Regions from separate parts of the Actinoplanes sp. NPDC051405 genome, predicted to be linked through region 2. Evidence: predicted binding sites of a transcription regulator. Region 2 holds the regulator's gene; the other holds the start of a gene.
The links. Region 2 encodes HspR, which represses chaperone genes until heat shock. Its sites were predicted from a motif close to TTGAGTNNNNNNNACTCAA; they were not measured.

Region 1 (6,288 bases), on a different contig from region 2:
CGCGATAGTCGACGGCCGGGCGCCGCCGCTCGACGCGCTCGTGGAAGCGGCGCAGGATCATGGCGCCGGCCAGCAGGCAGATGGGGATGTTGACGAAGAAGATCCAGCGCCACGACACCCACTCGGAGAACACCCCGCCCAGCGTCGGCCCGACCACCGACGCGACGCCCCAGACGCTGGCCACGTACCCCTGGACCTTGGCCCGCTCGCGGACCGAGTAGAGGTCGCCGATGATCGTGATGGTGGTCGGCATGATCGCCCCGGCGCCGAGGCCCTGGAGCACCCGGAAGACGATCAACGGCACGATGCTCCAGGCCACTCCGCACAGGATCGAGCTGACCAGGAACAACCCGATCCCCCAGAGGATCACCGGCTTGCGCCCGAACAGGTCGTTGAGCTTGCCGTAGATCGGCACCGAGACGGCCTGGGCCAGCAGGTAGACGGAGAAGAGCCAGGGGAACTCGGTGAAGCCGCCGATGTCGTCGACGATCGACGGCACCGCGGTGGCGATGATCGTCGAGTCGATGGCGATGAGGGCGGTGGAGAGCATCACCGCGAGCAGGACCGGGCCGCGTGCGGAGCGCAGCCCCACGTTGTTCTCCGTCACCATGAACACCTACCCCACGCGAGCCCGTTCAGACCTGTTCCCGGCTGCACCACCAGCTCGTCCGCCCGCCGACCGTGCTCTTGACCATGGGCGCGCCGTCGCGGGGGCAGCGGCCTCCGGGGATGCGGAACGGGATGATCCCCAGCGTGTGCACCCCGCCGTCCTTGATCGCCGAGCGGACGGCCCGGCGCGTGGCCCGCAGCAGGCGGTCGACGTCGTCGGCGGTGAGCCGGTCGACCCGGCGCCCGGGGTTGATGCGCGCCGACCACAGGATCTGGTCGGCCAGCAGGTTCCCGATCCCGGCGATCGCCTCCTGGTCGAGCAGGCGGGCCTTGACCGGCGCCGTGCCGGACGCGAGCGCCGCCCGGAACTCGGCCGGGGTCATCGTGGCCGCGTCCGGGCCCAGCGAGGCGATCGGCGGGTCCAGGCGTACGCGGCCGAGCCGGCGCGGGTCGACCAGCATCAGCCGGCCGCCGTCGGCGAACGTCAGCGAGAAACGGCCCCACCGGTAGTCGCCGAGCCCGCGGCGGCCCTCCCAGTAGTCGCCGCCGTCGATCTCGCTGCCGTCCGGGTCGGCGATCACGATCTTGCCGGACATGCCCAGGTGGATGCCGAGCTCGGGGCCGTCGTCGCCGGCATCGCACCACATGCTCTTGCCCCGGCGGTGCGCCGCGGTCAGCGCCCGCCCGACCAGCGCGGCGCGGATCTGGCCCGGCCGGTGCGGACGGCACACGTACGTGTCGGAGTCGTCCACGTCGACGATCTCGCGGCGCAGGCCGGCCCGCTCGATGACCGCCCGCGCCGATTCGACTTCCGGCAGCTCCGGCATGGTTTCTCCCCGATCGGCGGACGCGGAAGCCGCCCGGGCCGAGCGCCCGGGCGGCTTCCTTTGTACGGCAACTACCCTCAGGCGGCCGCGACCATGCCGGCGGACACGGGCTCCAGCGCCGAGCTGAGAATCTCCCGGACGTCAGAGACGATGTGTACGGTCAGCGCCTTCAGCACGTCGGCCGGTACCTCGTCGAGGTCGGGTTCGTTGCGCTGCGGCAGGTACACCTCGGTGAGCCCGGCCCGCTGGGCGGCGAGCAGCTTCTGCTTCACGCCGCCGATGGGCAGGACCCGGCCGGTCAGCGACACCTCGCCGGTCATGCCCACCTCGGCGCGCACGTTGCGGCCGAGCAGCAGCGAGACCAGCGCGGTGGTCATGGTGACACCGGCCGACGGCCCGTCCTTGGGCACCGCGCCCGCGGGCACGTGCAGGTGGATCGGGTGATCCAGCTGCTCCGGGGAGATGCCGAACTCCTCGGCGTGCGCCCGCACGTAGGAGAGGGCGATCTGCGCCGACTCCTTCATGACGTCACCGAGCTGGCCGGTGACCGACAGCCCGCCCTTGTCACCGGGCAGCAGCGAGGCCTCGATGTAGAGCACGTCGCCACCCATCCCGGTCACGGCCAGGCCGGTGGCGACACCCGGCACGGCGGTCCGCTCGGACGACTCCGGCAGGAACCGCGGTCGCCCGATCAGGCCCTTGAGGTCGGCGGGCCCGATGGTGACGGGCAGGTCCTTGAGAGCGGCCTTGCGGAACGTCTTGGCCAGCAGGCGCTCGAACGACCGTACGCCGGCTTCCCGGGTGTAATTGGCCGCGATCTCGCGCAGAGCGTCCTCGGTGACCGTCACCTCGCCGGGCGACAGTGCGGCCCGCTCCAGCTGGCGGGGAACCAGGAAGTCGCGGGCGATGGCGACCTTGTCGCTCTCGGTGTAGCCGTCGATCGAGATGAGCTCCATCCGGTCGAACAGCGCCTGCGGAATCGTCTCCAGCACGTTCGCCGTCGCGATGAACAGCACGTCGGACAAGTCCAGGTCCAGGTCGAGGTAGTGGTCGCGGAAGGTGTGGTTCTGCGCCGGGTCCAGCACCTCCAGCAGCGCCGCGGCGGGGTCACCGCGGTAGTCGCTGCCGACCTTGTCGACCTCGTCGAGCAGCACGACCGGGTTCATCGAACCGGCTTCCCGGACGGCCCGCACGATGCGTCCGGGCAGCGCCCCGACGTACGTACGGCGGTGGCCGCGGATCTCCGCCTCGTCGCGGACGCCGCCGAGGGCGACCCGGACGAACTTACGGCCGAGCGTGCGCGCGACCGACTCACCCAGCGACGTCTTGCCGACGCCGGGCGGCCCGGCCAGCAGGATCACCGCGCCGGAGCCGCGGCCGCCGACGACCGACAGGCCCCGGGACTCGCGGCGGGCCCGGACACCGAGGTATTCCACGATGCGTTCCTTGACCTCGTCCAGCCCGTGGTGATCGGCGTCGAGGACGGCCCGGGCCGCGTCGAGGTCCACGGCGTCCTCGGTCCGGACGTTCCAGGGCAGCTCCAGGACGGTGTCGAGCCAGGTCCGGATCCAACCCGCCTCCGGGTTCTGCTCGCCGCCGCGCTCGAGCTTGCCGACCTCGCGCAGCGCCGCCTCGCGGACGTTGTCCGGCAGCTCGGCCGACTCGACCCGGGCGCGGTAGTCGTCGCTGCCGTCGGCCTCGCCCTCGCCGAGCTCCTTGCGGATGGCCTTGAGCTGCTCACGCAGCAGGTACTCACGGTTGCGCTTCTCGACCGACTCGCGGACGTCACTGTCGATCTTGTCGCTGACCTCGGACTCGGCCAGGAAGTCACCGGTCCACTCGATCAGCAACCGCAGCCGGGCCTCGACATCGGCAGTCTCCAGCAGCTCGCGCTTGCGGTCGTTGGACAGGTACGGCGCCCAGCCGGCGGTGTCCGCCAGGTCGCCGGGGTCGTCGATGGCACTGACCGAATCGATGACCTGCCACGCCTCACGGCGCTGCAACACCGAGACCACCAGCTGCTTGTACTCGGCGGCGAGCTCGCGGGCGTGCTCAGTGGCCGCGGTGGGCGTGACCGGTTCGGCCTCGACCCACAGGGCCGCACCGGGTCCGGTCACTCCGCCGCCGATCTTGGCGCGGACGCCCGTACGCAGGACAGCGGCGGGCGACCCGCCGCGGGACTTGCCGACCTGCTGAAGGCTGGCCACGACGCCGTGGGTCGCGTAGCGGTCCTCGAGGCGCGGGGCGATGAGCAGTTCGGAGCCGGCCGAGGTGCGGGCCGCGTCGACGGCGGCCTGCGCGGCCTCATCCAGCTCGATCGGGACAACCATGCCGGGGAGCAGGACGATGTCGTCAAGGAACAACACGGGGAGTCGCTTGCTGGTCACTCGGTACCTCCGAGAAGTTGAGTATGTCGCGCTCAACCTCGGGGCCGTTCCCGATCTTCCGGTGTTCACTGCAGGCGAAAATCACTCGCTCTAGATTCATCCCATAATCCCATGTTTCACTGGTCCGGTGTCCACCACCACGCTCGCCCCGGCCCGGCTGGCCCGGGGCATCCTGCTCGCCGTCGCCCTGACCGCCCTCAACCTGCGCACGGCCGTGACCGGATTCAGCGTGCTGACCGGGGACGCCGCCGAGGATCTGCACTTCGGGCCGCTGGTCGCCGGGGCCATCGGCACGATCGTGACCGCCTGTTTCGCGGTGGCCGCGTTCGCTGCCCCACCCCTGGCCCGCCGGCTCGGCCTGGAACGTACCGCCGCGCTCGCGGTGACCGCCACCACCGCCGGCATCCTGCTGCGCGCCGTCGCGTGGTCCCCGGCCGTCATGATCGTCGCCACCGTGATCGCCTTCGCCGGGGTCGGCGCGTCCAACGTCATCCTGATCCCGATCGTGAAGCAGCACTTCCCGGAGCGGCTGAACGCGGTCAGCACCATGTACATGGTGCTGCTCCAGGTCGGCCAACTGGCCGCGCCGCTGCTCGCGCTGCCGTTGGCCCACGCGTACGGCTGGCGTACGGCAGCAGGCGCCTGGGCCGTGGTGACCGCCGTGGCGGCGGTGCTGTGGTTCATCGCGGTTCCCCGGTCCCGCGCCCCGGCCATACCGGCCCCGGCCCCGGCACCCGTCTTTTGGCGTACCCCACTGGTTTTGGGCCTGATCGGCCTGATGGCGATGACCACGCTGCACGTCTACACGCTGGTGACCTGGTTCCCGGCCATGCTGGAGGACGCCGGGCTGAGCACGACCGCCAGCGCGCTGCTGCTGTCCTGGTTCGCCGGGCTCGGCCTGATCGCCGCCTTCGTGGTGCCGCCGCTGACCAAGCGCATGCGCAACAGCTATCCGATCGTCGTGGTGTGCGTCGCGCTGATGGGCGTCGGTTACGGGGGCATGCTGACGGCCCCGGCGGCCGGCGCCTTCGTCTGGGCGACCGCCTTCGGCCTGGGCGTGAGCACGTTCCCGCTCTGCCTGACCCTGATCGGCGCCCGCGCGGCCGACCCGCAGAGCGCCTCTCGGCTGTCCGGCCTGGTCCAGGGCGTCGGCTACGGCATCGGCTGCGTCGGCCCGCTGACCCTCGGCGCGATCAACCAGCTCAGCGACGGCTGGAACTCGACGTACGTGCTGCTGGCGGCCACCCTGCTGATCACCCTCGGCGCCGGCTGGGCCGCGTGCCGGCCGGTCCCCGCGCCCGCCGATTAGGCTGCACCCGTGTCCCGCCCGATGTTTGATCGCGCCGCCCTCAGCACCCGCGTGACCGACCTCTTCCGGTCCCAGGTCACCGACGGCATCTGGCCGCTGGGCGGCAAGATCCCGACCGAGTCCGAGCTGGTCGAATGGAGCGGCGCCGGGCGCAACACGGTACGCGAGGCGATCGGCTCGCTGGTGCAGGCCGGCATCCTGCGGCGCGAGCAGGGCCGCGGAACCTTCGTGGTGTCGACGTCCGACCTGCGCTCGTCGGTGTCCCGCCGGGTCGCGGCCACCTCCCGCCGCGACAGCCTGGAGCTGCGGCTGGCGCTGGACGCCGCGGCCGCCCGGATCGCCGCGGTCCGCCGCACCGAGGGCGACACCGAACGCCTGGTCGCGCTCCTGCACGAGCGGCAGAACGCCTGGGCCGGCGGCGACGCGCACGCGCGGGTGCGCGCCGACTCCGCGCTGCACCGTGCGGTGGTCGGCGCCACCCACAACGCGCTGATGCAGGAGGTCTACGAGGGACTGCTCGGCGTGTTCGAGGAGGTGCAACTGCACGACGTGACCGGCGAGACGGACGCCTTGGCCCAGCTGCACACCGACCTGGTCGAAGCGATCGTTGACGGCGACTCCGACCGCGCGGCGGCCACCATGTCGACGCTGCTCCAGCCGATGATCCAGGGCGCCGAGCCGTCCACCCCGTCCTGACGGCGTGGCCGCTCGTCACCCGCCTTACCTGTCCTCTACGGCCCGCCGGGTACCTCGGCGGCCCTGGGCGACCATTCCCACCAGCTTGGCCGCGTTGGAGCGGCGCGCTCCCCCGGCCGGTGCTGTGACCGGTGCGGCCACCGGGACGGCCAGCTCGAGCGGGAGCGTCACAGTCGCGATGACGCCGCGGTGGGGTGACGGCCGCAGTACGACACCGATCCCCCACTGAGCAGCCAGGAAACCGACGACGAAGAGGCCGAGTCGCGCGCTCTTGGCCGGGTCGAACTCCTGCGGCTCGGCCAGCCGGCGATTGGTCTCGTCCAGGACGGACCGGGACATCCCCAGGCCCTGATCCTCGATCTCGATCGTGACGCCGTCCGGGACCCGTTCGGCCGACACCCGCACCGGCGTGTCGGGCGGGGAGAACGTCGTACCGTTCTCCAGCAGCTCGGCGAGCAGA
Region 2 (6,288 bases):
ACGACCTGGTGACCTCGTCGGGCCGTACGGTCGGGGTGGTCTCGCACCGCAACGGCCGCCGCGACCTGGTCCTCTACGACGTGGACGACCCCGACGCCTGCCTGGCGTCGATACCGCTGACCGACGACGAGGCCGAGGCGCTCGCCGACGTCCTCGGCGCGTCCCTCATGCTCGGCCAGCTCGCCGGCCTGCGGCAGCAGGCCGCGGGTCTGCTCACCGAGCAGATCGCCCTGCCCGCCGGCTCGCCGTTCGTCGGCCGCCGCCTGGGTGACACCCGCACCCGCACCCGCACCGGCGCGTCCATCGTGGCCGTCCTGCGCGACCGCGAGGTGATCGCCTCCCCCGGCCCGTCCTTCGGTTTCGAGGCGAACGACGTCGTCGTCGCCGTCGGCACCCGCGAAGGTCTGGACGGCGTCACCGCCATCCTGGCCGGCGACACCGGCGACTGAGCCGCGCCGCCAGTGCACAGCACGACAATCCTGCTCATCGAGGTGGGCGCGCTGCTCTTCGCGCTCGGCATGCTCGGGCGCATCGGCCGCCGCTTCGGCCTGTCCCCCATCCCGCTCTACCTGCTGGCCGGGCTCGCGTTCGGCCACGGCGGGTTCCTGCCGCTGTCGGCCAGCCAGGAGTTCATCGAGGTCGGCGCCGAGATCGGCGTCATCCTGCTGCTGGTCATGCTGGGCCTGGAGTATTCGGCGAGCGAGCTCGTCGGCAACCTGCGCTCGGCCGCGCCCGCCGGCGTGGTCGACGCTGTCCTCAACGCCCTGCCCGGGGCCGGTTTCGCGTTCCTGCTCGGCTGGGGCTGGGAGGCCGCGCTGGTGCTGGCCGGGATCACCTGGGTGTCGTCGTCCGGGGTGATCGCCAAGGTGCTCGGCGACCTGGGCCGCATCGGTAACCGCGAGACCCCGGTGATCCTGTCGGTGCTGGTCATCGAGGACCTCGCGATGGCGTTCTACCTGCCGCTGGTGACCGCCGTGCTGGCCGGGGTGGGGCTGGTCGGCGGGCTCAAGGCGCTGGCCGTCGCGGTGCTCACGGTGGTCGCGGTGCTGGTCGTGGCGATCCGGTACGGCCACGCGATCTCCAGCTTCATCTCGGTCAAGGACGCCGAGGCGCTGCTGCTCAGCGTGCTGGGGCTGACGCTGTTCGTCGCCGGGGTGGCCGCCGAGCTGAAGGTGTCCGCTGCTGTGGGAGCCTTCCTGGTGGGAATCGCGCTGTCGGGGCCGGTCGCCCACCACGCGACGCAGATCCTGTCGCCGTTGCGCGACCTGTTCGCGGCGGTCTTCTTCGTGTTCTTCGGGCTCTCCACCGATCCCGCCGCGGTGCCGCCGGTGCTGCTGCCCGCGCTGGGCCTGGCCGTGCTGACCATGCTGACCAAGGTGCTGACCGGCGTGATCGCCGCCCGCCGGGCCGGCATCGCGCTGCCCGGTCAGGTGCGCGCCGGGCTGGCCCTGATGCCGCGCGGTGAGTTCTCGATCGTCATCGCCGGACTGGCCGTGGCGTCCGGCGTCGAGCCCGAGCTGGCGCCGCTGGCGACCGCCTACGTGCTCATCACCGTGGTGACCGGGCCGATGCTGGCCCGCCTGTCGGACTACGCCTGGTTCAAGGCAATGATCCGGAAAAGGTCGGCTGTGCGCCGGCCGGTGGAAGCCGTTCCCGCTGCTGAATGACCTTTTCCGCGCTCAGCGAGCACTAAGCTACTGACCAGTATCCGAAAGTGATCTCTGACGACTTCCGTAGAACACTCACCTCGCGCTAACGTGTCGCCGCGACAACAACGTGTTATCGGGTGACCAGCGACTCGCCGGATGCAGGGGGATGCCTTCCCAGCGGGTCAGCACGGCCCTCTGCCGGGGAGGACGGCGGCATGAGTGAGCTAAACGAGGCGGCGTCGTGACCGTGCGTGAGTCGGCCTTCTTCGGGTTCGTGAACCCGGTCGATCCACGGCCGGAAGAGTTGCAGGCCTGGGCCTACCACCCCGAGGCCGTGCCGCTGGACGCCATGCCGTCCGACTGGGACCTGCTCATCGCCGGTGACGTGCTCGCGCCCACCCTGTTCGAGCTGGCGATGGACCGGCAGTGCCCGGCCCGGCGCTTCGCGCTGCACTGCATGTACATCTACGCGGCCGACGGTGTCCGGCCCAACGCGACCTCCCAGCGCAAGCGCCGCCTGAAGAAGTACGTGGAGCGCGCGGAAGAGGTCGGCGACGAGCCGATGGCGATGTGGGCGCACAACTGCCGGGTGCTGATGACCCGCCCCGAGCTGTTCGAGTACGAGGACTGGATCGAGGGTGGCCTGGTGCGCCACCCCCGACGCCTCGCCGCTTTCGGTCGCCGCTAGGGCTCCTACCGCTCGCCGGAGCGGCGCGGGCGCCACACCACCAGCGCGGTCGATGGCCGTTCCCGCCGCACCAGATCGCGCCCAGGGTACGGCCCAACCGACTCCAGCTGAGCAATCCGCTGGTACGCCTCGCCGAGCTGCTGTTCCAGCTCGACCACCCGTTCCTGCAACTCGCCCACGAGCTGTTCGAGCCCGATGATCCGCTTGATGCCGGCCAGGTTGACGCCCTCTTCCTGGCTCAGCTTCTGCACCTCACGCAGCAGCGCGACGTCACGCTCGCTGTAGCGGCGACCGCCGCCACCGGCTCGGCCGGGCTGCACCAGGCCGAGCCGGTCGTACTGACGCAGCGTCTGCGGGTGCATCCCGGCCAGCCGCGCCGCGACGGAGATGATCAGGACCTTTGCGTCGGAGGCCTGCTCCCACGAGACGCTGATCTCTTCATACATGTGCCACCTCCTGACAGGGGTCCTGACCTAGCCGCGGCGCAGCCGGGCCTCGATGCGCTCCCGCTCGGCGTTGGGCGTGAGCTTGGCGAACTGCTCGAGCGCGTCCCGGGCCTCGGTGGGCACCGCGCCCGGGGACGGGACCTGCACCTCGACGGTGACCAGCAGATCGCCGGCCTGGCCGTCCCGGCGCTGCACACCCTTGCCGCGTGCCCGCAGCGTGCGGCCGCTCGGCGTGCCGGCCGGCACCCGCAGCGTCACGGGCGTGTCCAGCGTGGGGACGCGCAGATCGGTGCCGAGCACCGCCTCCGCGAACGTGATCGGCACGGTCAGCGTGATGTCGTCGCCGGTCCGCCCGAAGATCTCGTCCGGCCTGACCTTGACCTGCACGTACAGGTCTCCGGCGGGGCCGCCCTTGTCGCCCGGCTCGCCCCGGCCGGAGAGCCGGATGCGCTGGCCGTCGGCGACCCCGGCGGGGAAGCGGACGTTGATCGTGCGGTTCTTGGTCACGCCGCCGGTGCCCCGGCACTCGGGGCACTTCTCGTCGACGATGCTGCCCGCGCCCTGGCACTCGCGGCACGGCTCGGAGAAGCTGAACGACCCCTGGTTGCGGGAGATCAGCCCGGAGCCGTGACACTGCGGACAGGTGCGCGGCACCGTGCCGGGCTTGGCCCCGTTGCCGTGGCAGGTGTCGCAGACCCCGGGCGACCGCAACGTCAGCGGCAGCGTCGTGCCCTTGACCGCGTGCGCGAAGTCGAGCGTGACCTCGGCCTCGACGTCCCGGCCACGCTGGGGTCCCCGGCGGGCGCCCGCTCCCGCCCCGCCGGCGCCACCGCCGGAGAAGATGGAGCTGAAGATGTCGGAGAAGCCGGCGCCGCCGAACCGGCGGTCACCGGACCCGCCGCCCTGACCGGCCCCGCTGAATCCGCCGCCGAACAGGTCGGACGGGTCGAACTGGGAACCGCCCGGACGGGCGCCGCGACGGAACGCACCCGAGCCGAACAGGGAGCGCATCTCGTCGTACTCGCGGCGCTTCTTGTCGTCGGAGAGCACGTCGTACGCCTCGGACGCGGCCTTGAACCGGTCCTCGGCGTCCTTGTTGCCGGGGTTGTGGTCCGGGTGGTTCTCCCGGGCGAGCTTGCGGTACGCCTTCTTGATCTCGTCGGCGGAGGCGGACTTGCCCACCCCGAGAACGGCGTAGAAGTCCTTCTCCAGCCAGTCCTTCGAACTCATCGAGCCCACCTCCTCCACCGGATCGTCGTCATACGGGCCGAGGTCCCGCCCACCGTGCGGTGGGCGGGACAGGTGCTCGTCACTCGGGGTCGGCGACCGCGACCAGGGCGGGCCGCAGCAGCCGCTCGCCCAGGGTGTAACCGCGGCGCATCACCTCGACGCAGGTCGGCTCCGTGACGTCGGCCGACGTCAGGTGCGCGACAGCCTCGTGCCGGGTCGGGTCGAAGGGGTCGCCCTTCTCGCCGAAGGCCACGAGCCCCAGCTTGCCGACCGACGCGCCGAGCGCCTCGGCCACGGTGGCGAACGGACCGTTCAGGTCACCGTGCTCACGGGCCCGGTCGATGTCGTCCAGCACCGGCAGCAGCGCGGTGAGCACCGAGCCGGTGGTCTGCTCGGCCGCCACGCTGCGGTCACGGTCGACACGCTTGCGGTAGTTGGCGTACTCAGCAGTCACTCGCTGCAGGTCCCGGGTGCGCTCCTCGAGCTCGGTGCGCAACGCCTCCAGTTCGGCGCCGAGGGCGGGCGTGTCGACTACCACGCCCTCCTCCGGCTCCTCGGCAGCGCGGTGCGCGCCTCCCGTGGACTCCTCCTCGGCCTGCTTGGCCACCTTGGTGTCCTTACCTTTCACGTCGATCTTGCGCCGGTCCCGGATGACGACGCGCTCGGTTGCCTCACCGTCGTTCCCGTCGTCGGACCGGCTCACTTCTTGTCGTCCTCGACGATCTCAGCGTCCACGACGTCGTCAGCGCCGCCGGCGTTCGGGCCCGCGCTCGCGCCGGCCGCACCGGCACCCGCGCCGCCCGGGGCACCCTGGGTGCCGTCGGGGCCGGGAGCGCCCTGCGTGCCGTCCTGGTTCTGCTGCGCGTACAGCAGCGAACCCGCCTGCTGGGAGACCGAGGCCAGCTTCTCGTGCGCGGTCTTGATCTTCTCGATGTCGCTGCCGCCCAGCGCGCCGCGCAGGTCGCCCAGCGCCTCGCTGATCTGGTTGCGCGAGTCCTCGGGCAGCTTGTCGCCGCTCTCGGCCAGGAACTTCTCGGTCTGCCACTGCAGCTGCTCGGCCAGGTTGCGCGTCTCCGCGTCCTCCTTGCGCTGCTTGTCCTCGTCGGCGTGGTCCTGGGCGTCGCGCATCATGCGCTCGATGTCGTCCTTCGGCAGCGCGGAGCCGCCGGTGATCGTCATCTTCTGCTCCTTGCCGGTGCCCATGTCCTTGGCGGCCACGTGCACGATGCCGTTCGCGTCGATGTCGAAGGTGACCTCGATCTGCGGCACGTTGCGGGGCGCCGGCGGCAGGCCGGTCAGCTCGAAGGTGCCGAGCTTCTTGTTGTACGCCGCGATCTCGCGCTCGCCCTGGAAGACCTGGATCAGCACGGACGGCTGGTTGTCGTCGGCCGTGGTGAAGACCTCGGAGCGCTTGGTCGGGATGGTGGTGTTGCGCTCGATGAGCTTGGTGAAGATGCCGCCCTTGGTCTCGATGCCCAGCGACAGCGGGGTCACGTCGAGCAGCAGGACGTCCTTGACCTCACCCTTGAGCACACCGGCCTGCAGGGCGGCACCGACGGCGACGACCTCGTCCGGGTTGACGCCCTTGTTGGGGTCGCGGCCGGTCATCGACTTGACCAGGTCGGACACCGCGGGCATACGGGTGGAGCCGCCGACCAGGATGACGTGGTCGACGTCCTGGATCTTGATGCCGGCGTCCTTGATGGCCTGCTCGAACGGGCCCTTGCAGCGGTCCAGCAGGTCCTGGGTCATGCGCTGGAACTCCGACCGGCTCAGGGTCGTGTCCAGGTGCAGCGGACCGGCCGGGCCGGCGGTGATGTACGGCAGGTTGATGCTCGTGGTCGACGCGGCCGAGAGCTCGATCTTCGCCTTCTCGGCGGCCTCACGCAGACGCTGCAGGGCCATCTTGTCGGTGGAGAGGTCGATGCCGTGCTCGCCGCGGAAGGTCTTGACCAGGTGGTCGATGACGCGCTGGTCCCAGTCGTCGCCGCCGAGGTGGTTGTCACCGGAGGTCGACTTGACCTCGATGACGCCCTCGCCCAGCTCGAGCAGGGAGACGTCGAAGGTGCCGCCGCCGAGGTCGAAGACCAGGACGGTCTGCTCCTTGGAGCCCTTGTCCAGGCCGTACGCGAGCGCGGCCGCGGTGGGCTCGTTGACGATGCGCAGGACGTTGAAGCCCGCGATCTCACCGGCCTCCTTGGTGGCCTGGCGCTGCGCGTCGTTGAAGTAGGCCGGGACGGTGATGACCGCGTCCGTGACCGACTCGCCGAGGTAC

Region 1: lon (endopeptidase La) is a predicted target of HspR. The motif match lies at 3,841-3,859, and genes of this name have one in related genera.

The regions. Positions count from the first base shown of each region.
Region 1 covers NZ_JBVJIR010000001.1:64,957-71,244, forward strand. Annotated here, with positions in the region: gene ACZ6S4_RS00375 (MFS transporter) at 1-610, opposite strand, end outside; gene ACZ6S4_RS00380 (Fpg/Nei family DNA glycosylase) at 636-1,436, opposite strand; gene lon (endopeptidase La) at 1,514-3,766, opposite strand; gene ACZ6S4_RS00390 (MFS transporter) at 3,951-5,132, shown strand; gene ACZ6S4_RS00395 (FadR/GntR family transcriptional regulator) at 5,142-5,828, shown strand; gene ACZ6S4_RS00400 (sensor histidine kinase) at 5,853-6,288, opposite strand, start outside.
Region 2 covers NZ_JBVJIR010000009.1:349,395-355,682, reverse strand. Annotated here, with positions in the region: gene ACZ6S4_RS21600 (cation:proton antiporter regulatory subunit) at 1-449, shown strand, start outside; gene ACZ6S4_RS21595 (cation:proton antiporter) at 462-1,667, shown strand; gene ACZ6S4_RS21590 (hypothetical protein) at 1,891-2,337, shown strand; gene ACZ6S4_RS21585 (heat shock protein transcriptional repressor HspR) at 2,343-2,783, opposite strand; gene dnaJ (molecular chaperone DnaJ) at 2,811-4,013, opposite strand; gene grpE (nucleotide exchange factor GrpE) at 4,093-4,716, opposite strand; gene dnaK (molecular chaperone DnaK) at 4,713-6,288, opposite strand, start outside.